Regions from separate parts of the Croceicoccus sp. YJ47 genome, predicted to be linked through region 1. Evidence: riboswitches for the same ligand, from Rfam matches in the RefSeq annotation. Region 1 holds a riboswitch; each other region holds the start of a gene.
What was found. Region 1 has a riboswitch for cobalamin ahead of cobT (nicotinate-nucleotide--dimethylbenzimidazole phosphoribosyltransferase). Riboswitches for the same ligand answer to the same signal wherever they lie in the genome.
Positions count from the first base shown of each region.

Region 1 (4,359 bases):
ATCAGCCGGCGCCCGTCCGCCACCGCGGCGGCCATGCTATGCTCCGGCCGCGCGTCGGCAAAGGCTTCGTCGACGATCAGCCATTCGCCCTGCTGCGCCTGCCGGTGGAGCAGCGCGTCCATCTCCGCCCGGGACCGGCAGTGCCCGTCGGGATTGTTCGGATTGGCGAGCAGCAACGTGCCGCCGCCGTCGCTCGCCGGGAACACGGCGCCGTGGCTGCGATAGGCGGGCGCGATATGGCGCCCCGGCCCCGGCACGATTCCGGAGAGCAACCGCAGGGCGATCTCGCTGCCCGGAACGGCGCAGAGATGAGCCGGGTCGAGCCCGAAAAAGCGCGCCGCCACCTGCTCCAGCCCGGCCAGCGCCGCCACCGACGGCAACGCCGCCCAGTTCCAGCCCGGCGCGCGCGCGACCGGCCACGGCACGGGGTTGAGCCCGGTCGACAGATCGACCCACCCCTCGCGCCTGTCGCCGTAATGCGCGCGCGCCGCGTCTAGACGCCCGCCGTGCCAGGCGAAGGCGTCGCTCATCCCGCGACCACGAGCGCGAGCAACATAGCCGTCTCGCACAGCTCGATACCCGCGCCATGGCCGTCACCGGAAATCCCGCCAATCCGCCGTTTCAGCCACACACCCCACAGCGCCCATACCACCGGCGCGACGAGCAGCGGCGGCGCGAACCACGCAGCGGCAATTCCCCCGACGCTCCACACCACCATCGCAGGCCCGTGACGAACCGCGGCGAACTGGCTCCCCAGCCCCGTCCCCCGCTGCGGGAGGAACCGGTTCCACATCAACGTGCCCAGCCGCGCAAGCGCCGCCACGGCGAGCAGCGGCCAGCCCGCCCCCCGTTCCAGGAGCAGGACGAGCAGCACGAATTTGGCCAGCAGCTGAAGCGCGATGACTGTCACCGCAAAAGTCCCGGCATGCGGGTCCGCAAGAACGGCGTCGAGGCGGGCCGGATCGCGATGCGCGCCACCCGCCGCATCGGCGATGTCGCCCAGCCCGTCGAGATGCAGCGCGCCCGTGACCGCTACCCACATCACCAGCGCAAGCAACCCGCCCAGCATCGGGTCCACCATGGCCCCTGCCGCCGCCGCGCCCCACACCATCGCCCCGACGATCAATCCGACAAGCGGGAACCAGCGCATCGACGCGGCGAAATCACCCGACTCCATCCGTACGCGGGGCATGGGTATGCGGGTCATGAATTGTATCGCGATGATCGCGGATCTCACGGCTGCAACGCCAATATGCGGGCGCCGCCCGGCTCGAACCGGTGGACCTCCAACGTGACGAGCACGCCATAGGGCAGGTCGATCGCCCAGGATTGCGCGTAACCGAACCCGCAAAGGCGGCACAGCGCCGCCCGGATCGACCCCGCATGCGCCACGATCAGCGTGTCCGGCCCGACCCGGCGCAGCGCCCGTGCCACCCGGTCGCACAGCGCGGACCAGCGTTCGCCGCCGGGCGGCGGATCGGCATCGGGATCGGCCCAGAACCGCGACAGCGCCGCATCGTCGAGATCGGCTGGCGATTGCCCCTCCCATTCGCCGAAATGCAGTTCGCGCCAGTCCGGGTCGCTCCGCACCGCAACGCCGTGCCATGCCGCGATCCGTTCCGCCGCGAGGCACGCCCGCATGAGATCGGAGGAGATGACCGCATGCAGGAACAGGCCGACGCTCTGTTCGAGACAGGCCGCCGTGCCCGATTCCAGCGGCGCCGGATCCGCATGGCCGATCAGCGTGCCCGCCCCCGCAGTCCGGCCATGGCGGATGAGATAGAGCCGTTGCCCGGTCATGCGCGATCCGTGACCGCGGCTTCCTCGAAGGTTGCCATGGAATCATGCGCCGTCACCGCCGCGCGCACGATCGGGACCGCGAGCGCAGCGCCCGTCCCCTCGCCCAGCCGCATGCCGAGATCGAGCAGCGGATCCAGCCCCAGCGCCGCGAGCAGGCGGCCATGCGCCGCCTCCGCCGAACGATGCGCGGCGAGGCAATGGTCCAGCATGTCGGGATGCGAAAGCGCAAGCGGCAGCACCGCCGCCGCCGCGATGAACCCGTCGACGAGCACGGGGATACGCAGCTGCCGCGCGCGCAGCACCGCGCCCGCCATCGCGGCGATCTCCCGCCCGCCGAGCCGGCGCAGCGTTTCGAAACCATCGGTGCAATGCGCGCGGTGGAGGGCGAGCGCCCGGTCCACCGCGGCACGTTTATGCGCCAGCGCCGCATCGTCCACGCCGGTCCCGCGCCCGACCCATTCCGCCGCCCCTTCGCCAAATCCGCAAGCGCAGATCGCCGCCGCAGGCGTGGTGTTGCCGATGCCCATCTCGCCCACGAATAGCAGCTGTGCCGCAGGATCGACCGCCATCGCACCGGCGGACAGCGCGGCAAGGCACTCCGCCTCGTTCATCGCGGGGGCGTCGCAGATGTCTGCGGTCGGCCCCTCCGCAGTCAGGTCCACGACCGAGAGTTCCGCCCCGCATGCCTGCGTGAGCGCGTTGATCGCCGCGCCGCCGGCGTTGAAATTGGCGACCATCTGCGTGGTGACTTCGGGGGGGAATGCGCTGACCCCGCGTGCGGCGACGCCGTGATTGCCGGCGAACACCACCGCCTGCACCCGGTCGAGCCGGGGCCGGGCCTGCCCCTGCCACCCGGCGATGAAGACCGCAATCTCCTCCAGCCTGCCGAGCGATCCGGCTGGCTTGGTGAGCTGCGCCTGCCGCGCCCGTGCCGCCGCGATGGCCGCCGCATCCGGGCGGGGCATGGCGGCGAGTGCGGCGTGAAACGCGTCCCGCGTCGCAAAGCCGTTCATGATACGGCGCCCATCCTGCTGTCGGAAACGGTCATTGTCTTGTCCTCGCACGGCGTTCGCCCCGCGTGAGCGTACCGTGGGAGAGCACGGCCGTGACACCTCGCACGGCCCGGCGCCCCCGGGCGGCATCGACGCACGAGGCAGGTTTCATCCGTCGCTGCGCGAGGCGAGCCCCGTTCGGCCGGGGCACCCTGCCCGGACGAAGAACGACCGCGACCGGCAGGTCTCCTGGCTTGCGGGTCGATGCCATGCGTGCCGCCTTCTCGGGACATGAAACAACGTCCCAATGGCGCCTGGCCCGATGGCTCTCCGCTTACAGTTGCAGGGGCAGCGCGGGGCTTTCACCCGACTTCCCTTTCAATCCCCGCACGGGGAACCTGTCGCATCCGCCGGGATATGGCGCGGCCCGTCGTTGCGCAAGCGGGAAATGCCCGGCCCGCATCGGGCGGCGGTCACCGCCCATCCGGCCTTCATTCCGCGAAATGCCGCGCGATGAATTCGGCGCCCAGCCGCAACCCTTCGGGATCGACCGAATGGCCGATGCCGGGCGCCGCGTGGCTGGCGACATCGAAGCCGCACGCCGCCAGCGCGGTTTCCGCATCCGCCATCGCGGCAAAGGGGACCACCGGGTCCGCATCGCCATGCACGAGCAGCACCGGCGGTTTCGTGACCGCCTCGTCGCGAAGCTGCGCCGCGCCGGTCAGCATGCCCGAATACCCCACGATAGAGGCGACCTGCCGCGACCGGCGCGGCCCGATATGCAGCGCGAGCATCGTGCCCTGGCTGAACCCGACGATGGCGAGATCGGCCTCGGTCAGATCATATTGCGCGAGCTTTCGCGTGATGAAGTCATCGACGGCGCCCGCCGCATTCTGCGCCCCGCGCGCCAGCGCATCGGGCGACAGATCGGCGAGCGGCCACCATTGATACCCCATGCCCATGTCGCAGGGGTTGGGCGCATCGGGTGCCAGGAAAAGCGCATCGGGCAGAGCCTGCTGCCACATGGGCGCAATGGAGATGAGATCCGCCCCGTTCGAGCCGTAGCCGTGCAGCAAAAGCACGATCCGGCGCGGCGCCGCCCCCGACAGGGGCTGACAGCTTTTCCCATTGACGATCTTCGACATGAAAGGCCTCGCTCGCTCTTCCGCCGCGAAACGGGCGGAACGGCCCCGCCCATGGCGCAGCATGCGGGCGAAGTCCACACGGGTCCGGCCCCCGGCATGCTGAACCCCATCGCGAAATTGCGCGTGGCGGCACACCCCCGGTGATCCCGCCCGCGTGATCCCGCCCGCGAGCGCTTCTGCAAGCTTTACGATAAGCTGCCGAGCCACCCGCCTGCCTGCCCCGCCCAATCCTTGGCCTTCGCACGATCCATCCATGGCGGTCGCCGTAATACGCCGCGACCCGTATCATGTTGCGCGGATGCGGAGACATTCGCGCACTACGCCCCGGCCCCGCCCTTGTTTCCCGGAAAGCGGCAGCGATGCACACGCCCCCCGGTCATGCGCGGCTTCGCGGGCGCACCCATGGCGGATCAGGCGTTTTC
Region 1 is NZ_CP067087.1:2,231,473-2,235,831, reverse strand. Features, by position in the region: gene JD971_RS10925 (threonine-phosphate decarboxylase) at 1-530, opposite strand, end outside; gene JD971_RS10920 (adenosylcobinamide-GDP ribazoletransferase) at 527-1,237, opposite strand; gene JD971_RS10915 (histidine phosphatase family protein) at 1,234-1,800, opposite strand; gene cobT (nicotinate-nucleotide--dimethylbenzimidazole phosphoribosyltransferase) at 1,797-2,813, opposite strand; cobalamin riboswitch at 3,014-3,209, opposite strand; gene JD971_RS10905 (alpha/beta hydrolase) at 3,284-3,937, opposite strand; gene JD971_RS10900 (nuclear transport factor 2 family protein) at 4,348-4,359, opposite strand, start outside.

Region 2 (4,359 bases), 1.4 Mb from region 1:
CGATGGCGAGGACGAAATAGCACAGCGCGACCATGCCAAAACGGACGACCCCGCCCCCGACGAACGAGGGGGGGATGATCGTGTTTCCCTTTGCGAGGCGCCTCTTCGAAAATCGCGCCATGTGGGTCATGTGCGTTCGTCAGCCTCGATACGGCGGGAGGCGGCGATCTGGCTGACCTCACGCGAAAATGCGATCAGGTCGGCGCGCTCTTCCTCGTCGAAACCGGCGCGCGTCCTGCGGTCGATGACGCATACCGTGCCGAGCTTGCTCCCGTCATGGGCGACGATGGGGGCGCCGGCATAGAAACGGATGGAGGGGTCGCCGGTGACCATCGGGTTGTCGGCGAAACGGTCGTCGGCGGTCGCGTCGGACACCACCATCACGTCGTCCCCCTCGATCGCGTAGGCGCAAAAGGCCATCGACCGCGGCGTCTCGCTTTGATCCAGCCCGATCTTCGCCTTGAACCACTGACGATCGGCATCGACGAGCGAGATGAGCGCAACCGGCACGCCAAAACGTTTCGCAGCGCGGCGTACGACATCGTCGAATTTTTCCTCCGGCTGCGTGTCGAGCAGGCCATTTCCGTGCAACGTCGCCAGCCGTTGTTCCTCATCCATCATACGCGTCCCGATTTGTCCAATGCACGGATAGTTATAGCAAATTATTCTTTGCAAAACCTTTATGGGGGTGTCCCGTGATTACGGTATAATGGTTCGGGAACGGATGTATCTACGCGGGCGCGCGATCCTTGCGGAGTGTGAGAGCCACGATGCTGATGATTGCCGCCACCGCGATATAGAGCCCGACAAAGCCGAGCCCGCCGATTTCGGCAAGCGCCTGCGCCGCGACCGGCGCTACCGCTCCGCCAAGGATTCCGCCCACGTTGAAGGTCAGCGATGCGCCGCTGTAGCGGACGCGCGCGGGGAACAGTTCGGGCAGATAGGCGCCGAGCGGTCCATACAGGAACCCCATGCACAGCAGCGCGAGCGACAGGAACAGCCAGATCAGGAACAGCGAACCGCCGCCGAACAGCGGCCCCATCAAAAGTCCCACGCCGATCGCGCCCACGCATCCCGCGATCAGCACGCGGCGCGGCGAGGACCGGTCCGCCGCAACCCCCGCCAGCACGATGCCGAGCGCCATGAAAAGGATCGCACCGAGCTGCACCATGAGGAATTCGGACCGGCCATAGCCGAGCGTCGTCGTCCCGTATCCCAGCGCGAAGGCGGTCGACAGATAGAACACGGCGAAACAGGCCACGACCGAAAACGTGCCCGCCAGCGTCGCGGGCAGGTGGGAGCGCAACAGGTCGGCCATCGGCGCCTTGGCCGGGGGAGCCTCCTCCATCGCGGCGGCAAAGGCCGGCGTCTCCGTCAGCTTGAGCCGCACCCACAGTCCCAGCACGACGAGCACCGCACTGAGCAGGAACGGCACGCGCCAGCCCCATTCGACGAATTGCGCATCGCTCAACACCGAACCGAGCAGAAGGAAGAAACCATTGGCAAGGATAAAGCCGATCGGCGCGCCCAGTTGCGGGAACATGCCGAACCGCGCCTTGTAACCCGGCGGCGCGTTTTCCACCGCGAGCAGGGCCGCGCCGCCCCACTCCCCGCCGAGGCCGAACCCCTGCCCGAAACGCAGGATGCAAAGCATGAGCGGCGCCAGCCATCCCGCCATCTCATAGGTCGGGAGAAACGCGATCAGCAAGGTGGACCCGCCCATGAGCATGAGCGAGGCGACAAGCGTGGATTTGCGCCCGATGCGGTCGCCGAAATGGCCGAACACCGCCGCGCCGACGGGCCGCGCGACAAAGGCGACGCCAAGGCTGGCATAGGCGGCGAGCAATTGGGCCGACGGCGATCCTGCCGGAAAGAAGAGCGGACCGAAGACCAGCGCGGCCGCGGTCGCATAGACATAGAAATCGTAGAATTCGACCGCCGTGCCGACCATGCTCGCCAGCAATACGCGCCCGTGACCCCGAAACCCTTGCAACATCCGTCTTCTCCCTCGCGCGCCGCTATAGGCGAGGGGCGGCGGCGTTGCCTAGACGGCTTGTGGCGCCGCACGGCCCGGCCCATCGGCCTGTTGCACGCCGCGCGATTGCTGCTAGCCCGGCGGGCCGATCCCTTGAGACATGGAACCCATCATGACCGACGCGACGCCTGACGAAACCTCCGCACAGCACAAGGCCCGGATGCAGGAAATGCAGAAATCGCAGGCGAAGCGCCGGCGCGAGCTGACCGATCCGGAACGCGGGCTGGTGCTGGTGCATACGGGCGATGGGAAGGGGAAGTCGAGCTCGGCCTTTGGCGTGATCGCGCGCGCGCTCGGCTGGGACAAGAAGATCGCGGTCGTGCAATTCATCAAGGGCAAGTGGAAGACGGGCGAGAAGAATTTCTTTGCCCGCTTTCCCGATTCCATCGACTGGCACGTGATGGGCGAAGGCTTCACCTGGGACACGCAGGATCGCGCGCGCGACATCGAGGCGGCGGAGAAGGCGCTCGCGACCGCGGCCGGGCTGATCGCGTCGGGTAAATACGATCTCGTCGTGCTGGACGAGATCCACATTGCATTGCGCTACGATTATCTCACACCGGAGGCGGTGATCGCCGCGCTGGAAGCGAGGGGCGATACGGCGGTGATCCTGACCGGGCGAAACGCACCGCAGGCGATCATGGACTATGCCGATACGGTGACAGAAATGACGGAGATCAAGCACGCCTATCACGGCGGCATCCGCGCGCAGCAGGGCATCGATTTCTGACCATCGCGGGATTGACAAGCTGCGCGCGCTTTCGCAATGGCTGCGCGCAGACGGTGCTGCGCATGCGAAATCATGTGGAAGCTAAGAGGGAAGCCGGTGCGATGCCGGCGCTGTGCCCGCAACTGTAGGCCGGGAGCCTCGAGCCAACATGTCACTGGCAATGCCTTTCGCAGGCACGCCGGGAAGACGGTTCGAAGGCGTCGATCGGTGAGCCAGGAAACCTGCCGTCGCGTCGTTCGTCCGGGGCCGGGTCCAGCCCACAGGGACAGGAAAGTTTCTTTCCGAAGTAGCGACAGCCTGGCCGGTTTCCGGTGCCGCGGGTCCATGATCTGTCGGCAGGCCTTTGTTGTCGAACGAACCGCGTGGGTATCGGGGCCCTCGCGCGGGCCTTGCTTTGGACGTTTACCATGATTTTCAATTTCCGTCTTCTGGCCGCCGCATCGGTGCCCGCACTTCTTGCCGCGAATGCCGCCTCGGCGCAGATGCTGACGCCATCGCCCGTCGACCTGCCGCGCGGCGACGCGATTTCGCAGGATACCATCGTGGTCACCGCCAACCGCACCGAACGTGCGATCAGCCAGGTCGGCCAGTCGGTCACCGTCATCGCCGAACCCGAAATCATCGCGCGCCAGCCCAGCGACGCGCTCGACGTGTTGCGCACCGTGCCGGGCGTGACCTTCACCCGCAATGGCGGCATCGGCACCAATGCCGGCGTGTCGATCCGCGGGGCGGACAGCGACCAGACCGTCGTGCTGATCGACGGGGTGAAGCTCAACGATCCGGCCTCGACCGGGGGCGGGTTCAATTTCGGTCCGCTGCTCATGGGCAATATCGCGCGGGTCGAAGTCGTGCGCGGATCGCAATCGGTGCTTTACGGAAGCCAGGCGATCGGCGGCGTGGTCAATCTCTTCACCCGTGCACCGGGGGACGAGCCGGCCATGTTCGCAAGCGCGCAATACGGATCGCGCGACACGGTCGAACTGGTTGGCAATGTGTCGGGCCGGGCCGGGCCCGTGGGCGCGAGCCTTGGCGCGACCTATCTGCGCACCGACGGCATCTCGGCCTTCAGCGAGGCCCGGGGGGGAAGCGAGAAGGACGGCTTTGAAAGCATCGGCGTCAATGGCAAGCTGGATATTGCGCTCGCCAGCAATCTCTCGCTCGACCTTCGGGGGTTCTACGCCGATAGCGAGGTCGGCATCGACGGGTTCCCGGCGCCGCTCTACGCCTTTGCCGACACGCCGGAAGTATCGCATCGCGAGGATTTCGTCGGCTATGCCGGGCTCAATGCCGCGTTTTTCGACGGGCGGTTCCGCAACCGGCTCGGCTTCGCCTACACCAATATCGACCGCCGCAATGTCGATCCCAGCCTTTCGGGTGAGACCGAAACCTTTGCGGCACAGGGCGAAAACCGGCGCTTCGAATATCAGGGGATCGTCGATGCCGCCGATTTTGCCGAGCTGGTCTTCGGGGCGGAGCGCGAGGAATCCGAATATGACAGCGCGCCCAACGCCGCCGACGTCGCGATCAACAGCGCCTATGGCCAGGTGAACCTGACGCCGGTGCGCGGCCTGTCGCTTACCGGCGGGGTGCGGCA
Region 2 is NZ_CP067087.1:298,696-303,054, reverse strand. Features, by position in the region: gene JD971_RS01315 (CHASE domain-containing protein) at 1-121, opposite strand, end outside; gene JD971_RS01310 (GAF domain-containing protein) at 127-621, opposite strand; gene JD971_RS01305 (MFS transporter) at 731-1,996, opposite strand; gene cobO (cob(I)yrinic acid a,c-diamide adenosyltransferase) at 2,148-2,765, shown strand; cobalamin riboswitch at 2,800-3,009, shown strand; gene JD971_RS01295 (TonB-dependent siderophore receptor) at 3,173-4,359, shown strand, end outside.
Region 2: it holds a riboswitch for cobalamin, as region 1 does, so the genes downstream of both, JD971_RS01295 (TonB-dependent siderophore receptor) here and cobT (nicotinate-nucleotide--dimethylbenzimidazole phosphoribosyltransferase) in region 1, are expected to answer to the same signal.

Region 3 (4,359 bases), 240 kb from region 1:
CATCCGCACCGGCCCCGACGGTGAATACTACGTCGCCATGATCGTGCGCGTCGACCGCGCCGATTACGAAGCGCAGATCGAAACGGCCGCCCGCCAGATCGATCTGGAAGAGGCCGAGGCCGAAGCGCGACGCAAGGCCGAAGAGGCTGCCCCATCCCCGGTCGACGAGCCGACGCCCCCCGAAGAGGAAGCCCCCGCCGATCCGGACCAGGATCCGAACGTGAACGACCGGCAAGAGGAGCAGGCGGCGTGAACGCGCAGCCCATCAACGTCTCGGCCGACGACGCCCGCAAGATCGCCGCCGGTGACAAGATCAACCTGCGGCGCATCAATGTCGGGCGCATGCAGACGATCGTGCCCGGCATGCTGCTATGGGTGCGCGAACCGTTCTACCTGCCGGAACGCTTCGATGGCCGCGCGCCGCTTCAGGCGAGCTCGGCCGATCCGCGTCTCGATGTCCGCTTCGTCGCGCACTGGACGAACCGGCCGACCGGGTACGGGGCGGCGCGCGCGGGTCGAACCCTGCCCAAGCTATTCTCGCGCCTCGTCCTGCGCGTCGCCCTGGTCGAGGAGCAGCGCCTTCAGGACATCGACGACGCCGGCGCGCGCCGCGAGGGGTTCGGCAACCGCGCGCTCTTCGCAAAGGATTGGGACCGCGCACAGCGCAACGGCTTCGCGAAGTCCGGCATCACGGCCTGGCGGAATAACCCATCCGTCACCGTGCTCACCTTCACCGCCGAACACGCGAACATCGTCGCCAGCGCTGAAGATGCAACGGCCGCGCGATCCCACGCCGCCGCCTGACATCGCCTTTCGAAAGGAGGTTTCCCCATGCCCGCAAAATCGCCCCCGCCGTCACACCGCCCGCACAATTCCGAACCGCCCCCTCCCTGCCCGGTCTGCAAGGATGCAGGCGAAGTCCCGCGCGAACTCGAAATTCTGCGGTGTTCGGCATGCGGTCGCCGCCCGAGGCCGTTGGCGCGCGAGGATAAGTGATGCTGACCATCGAAGCCGAAGGCCATGTCTGGCCCCTCGACACGTTCATCGACAGCCATCGCTTTCGGCGCAGCGACGGTGACGTGCCGCCCATCGCGCGGAGCGATTGGCCGCTCGCCTGCATAACGGCGGATTGCCGCATTATCGAAGAGCCGGCGCGCCACGTGCCCTGGCACACCATCATCGCCTATCGGGCGCCGGAGCTGTCGAGCCACCTCGCCCAATGTCCGGACTGCGGCGATACCGCCGAGATCGCCTCCAGCCTTTTCGCAAACGAGGACGGCACATTGATCCTCGACTGTCCCACCTGCGGAAGTGCCGATCCCGATGGGTATTGCTGATGGCCTGTCAGTCGCGCCCGATGCCCGGCGGCGGGAACGCTATCGTCTGCGGCACCCGCCACCGGCAGCGCTGCGCGTGCGGCCGCCCTGCCGTGCGTCTCTGCGATTGGAAGACCTCTTCCCGAACCGGAACCTGCGACGCGCCACTGTGCGCGCGCTGCACCACCTCGCCTGCGCCCGGAAAAGACCTGTGCGCGGCCCATGCCGAAACATACCAACAATGGAGAGCCGGACATGGCCGAAACCACCGATGATCGCCTGCGCCTGCTGATCGAACGGATCGAGCGGCTCGAGGAAGAAAAGAAGGGCATCGCGGACGATCTGCGCGAGGTTTACGGCGAGGCCAAGGCGGTCGGCTATGACGTGAAGATCATGCGCCAGATCGTCCGCCTTCGAAAAATGAAGGCCGACGATCGCCGAGAAATGGACATGGTCCTCGAAACCTACAAATCCGCGCTGGGCCTCGACTGATGGCCAGGGCCAAAGCACGCCCGATCGACCCCGCAACACAGGCCCGCGCGAAGCGCGCCGCAGCCGAGGTCGTCGCCAGCTGGTCGACCGAACAGCTGACCGCCTCGCTTGCCGGCGATCGCCTGGCGAAAGCCTGGGCCATCTCCCTCCATTCCGCGCGCGACGTCATCGCGTCCGAGCAGCGCCGCCGCGACCATTCCAAGAGGTTCGGATAATGAGCGAAACACTCCTTCGCCGCCCCGAAGTCGAGAAAGAAACGAGCCTGTCCCGAAGCACCATCTATCGTCAGATGAATGCTGGGACTTTTCCGAAGGCTATCCGCGTCGGCGCGAACTCAGTCCGCTGGCGCGAATCGGAAATCGAGGCGTGGAAGCAGAGCCGCCCCAAATTTCTCGACCCAGATTGACCCCATTCGCTGCTCTTCAGGGGGGCAGCATTGGGGGCATCTCACTTTCGAATTCGACCGCAAATACACCAAATACAGGGCATCTCATGACAATTTTTGATCCCGCCCTCGGGCACCATTTTCCCGGTGTCTCCTTACCCTCTTCGATTCCCGCAAATCGCGTTGACATGGCCGCCCGCGCACCGCATGGCCGCGTCAAGACGGTGCTGCAAACGTGAAAGCGTGCGCAGCTAAGAGGGAAGCCGGTGCGATGCCGGCGCTGTGCCCGCAACTGTATGCCGGGAGCCTGGAACCACATGTCACTGGCCGCCTGCCTTTCGGGGCAGAACGCCGGGAAGGCGGTTCCCCCAGGCGACGATCGGCAAGCCAGGAAACCTGCCGTCGCGTCGTTCGTCCGGGGCCGGGTTCAGCCATCGGGACAGGAAAAGCGTTTTTTCCGCAGAAGCGACAGCCAGGCCGGTTTTTCGGTGCCGGTGATTCGCCCATGGATCGCCGGCATGGCCATATGTCGATGTCAGGCCATGCGGGTGCCGGAACCGTCGCATGGCGGGGATTTGAACGCTTCGCCATGTACCGCACCCGCCCGATCTGTACGTCGCGCCGCCATGTCGCCGCCTGCTTTATTGTAAACGCTCGTGCGGCAACCCACCGCGACCGCGTGACGGGCCGCACGGCCTGCGCCAACATGCGGTATCGCCGATGATCGCGTTTCGCGCCATTTGCGCTTCATGGCTCGCCCTGCCGCTTTTCGCCTGCGCCCCGGCGGAGCAGCACGCGCAAGCCCCGATGGTGCATGCGGACGCACCTCGTCGGATCGTCAGCCTCGATTATTGTGCCGACCAATATGTCCTGCGCTTTGCGGAGCGGGACGACATACTCGCGCTTTCGCCCGATGCCGGGGAACGGTTTTCCTATATGCGAGAAGAAGCCGCGGGCATTCCCACCGTGCGGCCGCGCACGGCGGACGTGCTGGCGCTGCGGCCCGATCTGGTCGTGCGGTCCTATGGCGGCGGACCGGCGGTCGGGGCCTTCATGGAAACGGCCGGCGTGCCGGTGGTGCAGATCGGCTTTCCCGAAACGCTCGCCGATGTGCGGGAGGAGGTCGTGCGGATCGGCGGCGCGCTTGGCAACGGACAGGACGCGCGCGCCGTGGCCGCCGCGATGGACCGGCGGCTCGCGGCTGTGGCGGAACAGGGCGGAGCGAACCGCGCCACGCTTTACATGACCCCGGCGGGCGTGACCGCGGGCGAAGGCACGCTGGTCCATGAAATGATGCTGGCCGCGGGGCTTTCGAATTTTCAGGACCGGCCCGGCTGGAACCCGATCCCGCTCGAACGGCTCGCCTATGACCGGCCCGATCTCATCGCGGCGGCGTTTTTCGAAAGCGCCACGAACCATGTCGACAGCTGGAGCGCGGCGCGCCACCCGGTTGCGCAGGCGCAATTGCGCGAATTGCCGGTGGTCCCGCTCGACGGGGCATGGACGTCGTGCGGCGGATGGTTCCTGATCGACGCGGTCGAGGCGCTGGCCCGCGCCGAAAGGGCACCGCGATGAGCCGCGTTTCCGGCGTTCTCGCGCTCATGCTGGCGGGGGCGTTGCTGCTTTCGCTGCTGCTGGGCTCGGTCGATCTGCCGCTTTCGCGCGTGCTCGCAGCGCTTGCCGGGGAAGGTCCGGCGGGCGACAGGCTGGTGGTGTGGCAGATCCGGCTGCCGCGCGCGCTCGCCGCCGCGATGGTCGGTGCGGCGCTCGGCATGAGCGGCGCCGCGCTGCAGGGGTTGTTGCGCAATCCGCTGGCCGAGCCGGGCATTCTCGGCGTGTCGGCGACGGCGGCGCTTTTTGCGACCTTCGTGCTGTATTTCGGGCTGGCGACGGCGGGGCCGCTCGTGCTGCCGCTCGCGGCGGTGGGGGGCGCGCTGCTCGCGACGATGGTCGTGGCGGCGGCGGCAATCGTCACGCGTTCGGTCGTGACGCTCATCCTCATCGGAGTCGGATTGTCGAGCTTTTCGGCGGCGGTCATGGCATTGTTGATGAATCTCGCGCCCAATCCGTTCAGCCTTGCCGACATGGTGAACTGGATGCTGGGCACGGTCGACAACCGCAGCCTTGCCGACCTTGCCTTTGCCGCGCCGTTCATGGCTCTCGGTG
Region 3 is NZ_CP067087.1:1,991,993-1,996,351, reverse strand. Features, by position in the region: gene JD971_RS09705 (ParB/RepB/Spo0J family partition protein) at 1-253, shown strand, start outside; gene JD971_RS09700 (hypothetical protein) at 250-804, shown strand; gene JD971_RS09695 (hypothetical protein) at 996-1,337, shown strand; gene JD971_RS09690 (DUF2312 domain-containing protein) at 1,572-1,808, shown strand; gene JD971_RS09685 (hypothetical protein) at 1,808-2,023, shown strand; gene JD971_RS09680 (AlpA family transcriptional regulator) at 2,023-2,214, shown strand; cobalamin riboswitch at 2,399-2,612, shown strand; gene JD971_RS09675 (ABC transporter substrate-binding protein) at 2,914-3,768, shown strand; gene JD971_RS09670 (iron ABC transporter permease) at 3,765-4,359, shown strand, end outside.
Region 3: it holds a riboswitch for cobalamin, as region 1 does, so the genes downstream of both, JD971_RS09675 (ABC transporter substrate-binding protein) here and cobT (nicotinate-nucleotide--dimethylbenzimidazole phosphoribosyltransferase) in region 1, are expected to answer to the same signal.